DNA from 2 places in the Butyricicoccus intestinisimiae genome. Region 1 is predicted to be linked to the other one. Evidence: predicted binding sites of a transcription regulator. Region 1 holds the regulator's gene; the other holds the start of a gene.
What was found. The regulator HrcA, encoded in region 1, represses chaperone genes, less so after heat shock. The targets are predictions, from matches to a motif close to TGTTAGCACTCNNNNNNNNNGAGTGCTAACA.

Region 2: the regulator HrcA is predicted to act here: its motif matches at 1,436-1,466, upstream of KQI75_RS10950 (PTS transporter subunit IIBC).

Annotation. Positions count from the first base shown of each region.
Region 1 covers NZ_JAHLQI010000003.1:309,295-312,504, forward strand. Annotated here, with positions in the region: gene dnaK (molecular chaperone DnaK) at 1-116, opposite strand, end outside; gene grpE (nucleotide exchange factor GrpE) at 161-718, opposite strand; gene hrcA (heat-inducible transcriptional repressor HrcA) at 729-1,775, opposite strand; gene KQI75_RS07960 (SDR family NAD(P)-dependent oxidoreductase) at 2,063-2,818, shown strand; tRNA gene KQI75_RS07965 (tRNA-Arg) at 2,892-2,968, opposite strand; gene KQI75_RS07970 (diacylglycerol/lipid kinase family protein) at 3,169-3,210, shown strand, end outside.
Region 2 covers NZ_JAHLQI010000006.1:72,057-75,266, forward strand. Annotated here, with positions in the region: gene KQI75_RS10950 (PTS transporter subunit IIBC) at 1-1,218, opposite strand, end outside; gene KQI75_RS10955 (LacI family DNA-binding transcriptional regulator) at 1,506-2,531, shown strand; gene KQI75_RS10960 (AraC family transcriptional regulator) at 2,591-3,210, opposite strand, start outside.

The sequences.
Region 1 (3,210 bases):
ACAGACGGCGTGGTTCTTGCACCCTCGCTGTTCGGGATGACAACGGCTTCGCCGCCCTCCATAACTGCAACACAGGAATTGGTAGTACCCAAATCAATACCGATAATCTTGCCCATGATATGTTCCTCCTATATCAAAGATAATATTTTACAAAGATAAATTAGTTTGCGACCTTGACCATTGCGGTGCGGATGATTTTGTCACCGTGGCGGAAGCCCTTCTGGAAGCACTCTGCGATGCAGTTCTCTCCCAGCGACTCATCCTCCATGTGCATCACTGCATTGTGAACGGTCGGGTCAAATTCCGTGCCCGGCTCTGCGGAGATAATCTCCACGCCGAGCGAGTCCAGTGCGGATTCAAACTGCCGTGCAGTCATTTCCACACCCTTTTTATATTCCGTATCTTCGGTTTCCTGTGCAAGGGCACGTTCCAAGTTATCGTAAATCGGTAAAATGGCACTCAGCGCCTTGCCGGTTGCCTCAGAGCGGATCATGTCGCGCTCTTTTGCGACGCGCTTGCGGTAGTTATCATATTCAGCTGCCATGCGCATATAGCGGTCATTCAGCTCATCCAGCTGCTTCTGCAGCTTTTCTTCTGCTGTTTCCTCTGGCGCTTTTGTATCTTCAGCAGCCTGTTCCGCGGTACCCTTCGCTGCCGCCTCTTCGGCTGCAGTGTTTTCCTGCTCTGCGGTCTCCTGCTTGTTCTCGTTGGTATTCATGGTCTTCCTCCTATTGTTCGTCATCAAAGAATGTCTCCGAGATCAATCGGTTCAGACCCTTGGAGAACAGCGCGAGTCTCGCAGAGAGCTTTGCGTAATCCATACGGGTCGGACCCACAATGCCGATTAAGCCGCGTCCCATACTGCCGATGTTGTAGGTCGCATAGACCATGCTGGCAGTTTGCAGCGGGCCATCGGTGCCGTTTTCCGGACCGATTGTGATGCGCACGCCGTCGATATCGCGGGTAAACGTGCGAAGCGCCGGCACGTGGCTTTCATCCGAGATATAATCCAGAAGCTCCTGCGCCTTGTGGGCGTCCTGATATTCCGGATACGCCAGCAGCTTGGAAGCACCCTGTAAGAATATCTTCTGGCTGCTGAACTCCTCGATGACCTCATCCAGGAACTGGGAAACCAGCTCCAGCAGGGCGGTCACACCGGCTGCCCGACGGACAATATCAAATCTCTGCGGGGTAATCGCATCAATGGGGATATTGGTCAGCGTCTGATTGAGCACATACGTCAGCAGCTCGGCTTCCTCTGCCGTGACCGGCGTTGCGGTGCGCAGCATTTTGTTTTTGACCACGCCGCTGTCTGTGACGACGACGATGACAAAATCCAGCGGACTGACGGCGATGATCTGGAACTTTCGAATCGTCACACGCTGCATATACGGTGTAACGGCGAGCGTTGTGTAGTCGGTCAGGTTCGAGATCAGCTTACCGGCCTCTGAAACCATGCGGTCAAGTTCTTTGACTTTGAGCTTCATGACCGAATTGATGCGGTCTACATCCGCCACGCTCAAATCGGTTCGTCCCATCAGCTCATCGACGTACAGCCGGTAGCCTGCCGGGGACGGGATGCGTCCGGCGGAGGTATGCGGTTTTTCAAGATAGCCCATTTCTTCCAGCTCACTCATCTCATTGCGGATGGTGGCGGAGGAGAATCGAAGCTCCGGACGGCTTGCGAGCGCCTTGGAGCCAACCGGCTCCGCCGTGCGGATATAGTCATTGATGACAGTTTTTAAAATCAATTTCTTTCGTGCGGATAGCTCCACGGTCTCCACCTCCTGAAGTGCTCCGGGTGCCTTGGCACTGTCTTGTTTCGAGTGTTAGCACTCAACCTCTCTGAGTGCTAAATATAAGATAGCACCCTGTTTTCCCGTTGTCAAGAAAAAGCGCCATTTTTTCTGTGAATAATTTGTGAATTCCCTATATGGCGAAATATTGACTGTTTTGCACATAGTTTTGCACCGTTTTTTCGTCAAATATACAGCCGATGCACATCGTTCTCATTTATGCTATACTGATAGCAGAATTTGATTCTCGAAAGAAGGGATTGCTCATGAAAACAGCACTGATTACCGGTGCATCCTCCGGCATCGGGCGCGATATTGCGCGCGAGCTGAGCCGGCAGGGCTGGCGCCTGCTGCTTGCAGCCCGCCGCCGCGACCGTCTGGAAGCACTCGCCAAAGAATTACAGACGCCGTGCCGCATTTATGTCTGCGATGTCTCGAAAAAAGAAAATTGTATCTGGCTGCACGAGCAGACCCGCGCACAGGGTGTCTCTTTGCTCGTCAATGCGGCGGGATTTGGTCTGTTCGGCAATTTCAGCTCCACAGAGCTTAACCGCGAGCTGGAAATGATTGACGTCAACATCCGCGCGGTGCATATTTTAACCAAGCTGTTTTTGCGCGATTTCATCAAGCAGGATGCCGGTGCCATCTTAAACGTCGCTTCCTCTGCCGGTTTTTTGGCGGGTCCGATGCTGTCTACCTATTATGCATCCAAAAACTATGTGGTTCGCCTGAGCGAAGCGATTTATGAAGAACTGCGTGCCTCCGGCAGCCATGTCACCATCAGCTGCCTGTGTCCCGGCCCCGTTGACACGGAATTCAATGCCGCCGCAGGCATCAGCAAATTTTCGGTCAAGGCAATGAACAGCCGCCGCGTCGCGCGCATCGCCGTGCGCCAGACGCTCGCCGGAAAGCTGCTCATCCTTCCGGGCATCTCCACCAAGCTCAGCACGGCATTGTCTCGCTTCGTGCCGGAAAAGCCGCTGCTGCGCATGGTACACGGCATTCAAAAGGGAAAGCAATAACCCTATCCTGACGCACCGCGCAAACGGCACACCTGACGAAAAAGCCCGAAGGCAGAATACCTTCGGGCTTTTCTGGTGTCCCTGAGAGGAGTCGAACCTCCGGCCTGCCGCTTAGGAGGCGGCTGCTCTATCCAACTGAGCTACAGAGACATACATATATATCGCGTAAACACAATATATAGTATATATGATTGCCGGCCAAATTGCAAGCAGATGCCGCCTTCTGCGTTTGGATTGTTCAGGATATGTTTACAAGAGGGCATTGCATTACGGCGAAAAAAGCATTATGATAATGAGATGAACCAAACCGTCGCGGTTTGGTCGCTATGTACGTCAGAGGAGGCACCGCGATGCTCACAGAGAAAAAGCAAAGCCTGATGCTCGTCATCAAT
Region 2 (3,210 bases), on a different contig from region 1:
GATGAACGGAGCCAGAATCGGAGACGTGTCAGAAGAATTGGCAATCCAGATACCGAAATTATTGATGCCGGTCTGAACAACAGGCCAGAACAGGGAAAGTACAATGGAGATGATCACGGAATAAGCGATGACCACCATAGGAACAAAGCGCTTGCCGTTGAAGAAGGACAGTGCGTCTGGCAGCTTGCGGAAGTTGTAGTATTTATTGTAAGCTACACCGCCGACAAAACCTGAGATGATGCCAACGAACACGCCCATGTTTAGAGCTGGAGCACCCAGTATAGAGGTGAAATAGCCGCTGACGGCGATTTCTTGTCCGAACAGGGTGTGGGTCATGGCATTGGGGTCTGCCAGCATCGCGCTGGTGACACCGAAAATATTGCCGGTAATCACATTGATGAGTGCAAATGCCAGCACAGCTGCAAATGCGCCGCCGGCGCGCTCCTTTGCCCAGCTGCCGCCGATGGCAACTGCAAACAGGATGTGCAGATTGTTGATAACTGCCCAGCCAATGTTTTCCATGGTGGTACCGATGGTCATGACCGCTGCCATGTCGGCACCGCACATCTGTACCAGCTTACCCAAGCTGATCATGAGACCGGCAGCAGGCATAACGGCGATGACCGTCATGAGCACTTTGCCCAGTTTTTGCAGAAGATCGAAATTGATGAATCCCTTTTTCTTGGACTTCTTTGCATTGGCTTCTTCGCCGGCAGGAGCTGCTTTCGATGCCTCAACAGCCTGTTCTTTTTCTGTAAGGGTTATCATCTGCGTCTTGCCTGCCTTTGCGGTACCTTTTGCACAGTGCAGCTGCATATCATCTGCACCGCCAGTCAAAACGATGGAAGTGATGGTTTTCAGGCCGCGGCTGCGAATCAAGTCGAGATCCACTTTTGCCACGGGCTGACCCTGTTTGACTGGATCTCCCGCTTTGACGAGAATCTCAAAACCCTCGCCATTCAGGCTGACCGTTTCCAAACCTACATGAACCAGAACCTCCAGTCCGCTGTCTGCCGCAAAGCCAATGGCGTGCTTGGTTTCCGCAATCATTGCCACGGTGCCATCCACAGGGCTGCAAAACAGACCGTCAGACGGCTCGATGGCGATACCTTCACCCAGAACGCCGCTGGCAAAAGTTTCATCCGGAACTTCGCTCAGCGGAACAAGTTTTCCGTTGAAGGGTGCCGCCACGACAGTCGAAAATGTCGTCGTTGTCATAATTTTCCTCCTTGAATCCTCTCTTTGCATTGTTTCGTGCAATCGTTGCACTACGTTTGCGTTTCCTTGTGCAACAATAATAATTCAATTTTACAATTTTTACAAGGTGTTTCCGACATAAAAATAATTTTTCTATGTTTTATACAACTAAATGCGCGATTCTTTGTGGAAATCGTCAAGGGGACGCGAAAATGATGTTGCATGAATTATGCAAATCCTTTCGCAAACATTGACATTGCGTGCAGACATCTTTACAATAGGGGTAATCAATCAGGGAGGAACAGATTATGGCAGTTACCATCAAAGATGTCGCGGCAGCGGCTGGCGTTTCGCCTTCCACAGTCTCGCGCACCTGCAAGGACAGCCCTTCCATCAGTCGGGAAACCAAGGAACGGGTGCGCCGCGTCATGGCACAGCTGGGCTATCAGCCGAACCTTGAAACCGAACCGGTGGAGGCGTTTTCCAAGACCATCGGTATTATTTTGCCGTCTTCTCAGCGGGACGTCTACGAAAATGCGTTCCATTTGGAGATTATCCGCGGCATCGGACAGTTTTGCAACCAGCGGCAGTATGTGAATACGGTCATCACCGGTCAAGACGATGCCGAAGTGCTGGATACCATTCAAAGCATGGTGGCCAATGCACAGGTGGATGGATTCATCCTGCTTTACTCCAAAAAAGACTGCCCCGTGGCGGCTTATCTGCGCAGGGAGGGCTTGCTGCATGTCATCGTGGGCAAGGCGGCGCAGTCGGCAAACCAGACCATTTATATCGACAACGACAACGTGCTTGCCGGAGAGGAAGCCGCGGATTACCTTTATGAAATGGGGCACCGCCGCATTGCATATTTCGGAGTCAGCAATGCCATGATTTTCTCTGCGGAGCGCAAACGCGGCTGCCAGATGTCTCTGCTCAAGCACGGGATCACGCTGCGTGAAGAGGACTGCGTGGAAATCGACGCGCTGAACGATGCGGATGAAAGCGCGCTGCGAACGCTTCTCACCGCGCCGGATCATCCCACTGCCGTGTTGGTCAGCGATGACATTCTGGCCGTGGTGCTGGAACAGTTGTGCGGCAAGCTGGGTCTGCGCATCCCCCAAGACATTTCCATTGTGTCCTTTAATAATTCGCTGTTTTCGCGCATTACCAGCCCGCAGCTGACCACCGTGGACGTGAATCCTTATCAGCTGGGCATGGAAGCCGCCAGCCAGACCATCAACCATATTGAAAATCCAAATCTTCTGGCAACCAAGATCATCGTACCGCATCGGCTCATCCTGCGGGAAAGCTGCTGCCCGCCGCCGGAAATCTGAAAAAAAGCAAAGCGGCCGTTCGCTCTCTTACATGGAGATGCGAGACGGTCGCTTTTGATTTATTTTTTTCGGTATTCGCGCGGGGTCATGCCAAAATGTGCCTTAAATGACCGATTAAAATAGGAGAGATTTTCAAATCCGCACTGGGAAGCAATGGTTAACACGGGTTCGTCTGTGGTGTGCAGCGCTTCGGCAGCGGCGTTTAGACGGTACTCTTTCAGGAACGAAATAAAGCTCTGACCGGTCATTTGCCGGAACCACCGCATAAAGTGGCTGGCACTGAACGAGCAGACGGCAGCGGCATCAGCAACATGAAGCTGTTCGGCATACTGTGCGGAAAGCCATTGCAGAACGGTTTTCAGCCGGCGGGTGTCGGCGGTTTCTGTTGGGAGCTGCTGTTTTCCCTGTGCAAGAAGCAGCGCCAGAAAACGCAGCAGTGCTCCTTTGATGATAAGCTCATAGCCGGAGATCTTGGAACGGTTGGCATCTTCTATTTCCCGCAGGCAGGCGGCGGCTTGCGAATAGCACAAATCGTTGGCGGTCAGACGGGCAGGCAGAGACAATCGCCCGCTTTGGATCGGGAGCAGGTATTTCTCGGCGCAAATATCCTCTGCGCCGCCCAAAAGCTCCAGCTCAAAGATAATATTTTCGTATTCCATGCTCCGGCTCTCTGCCTGCC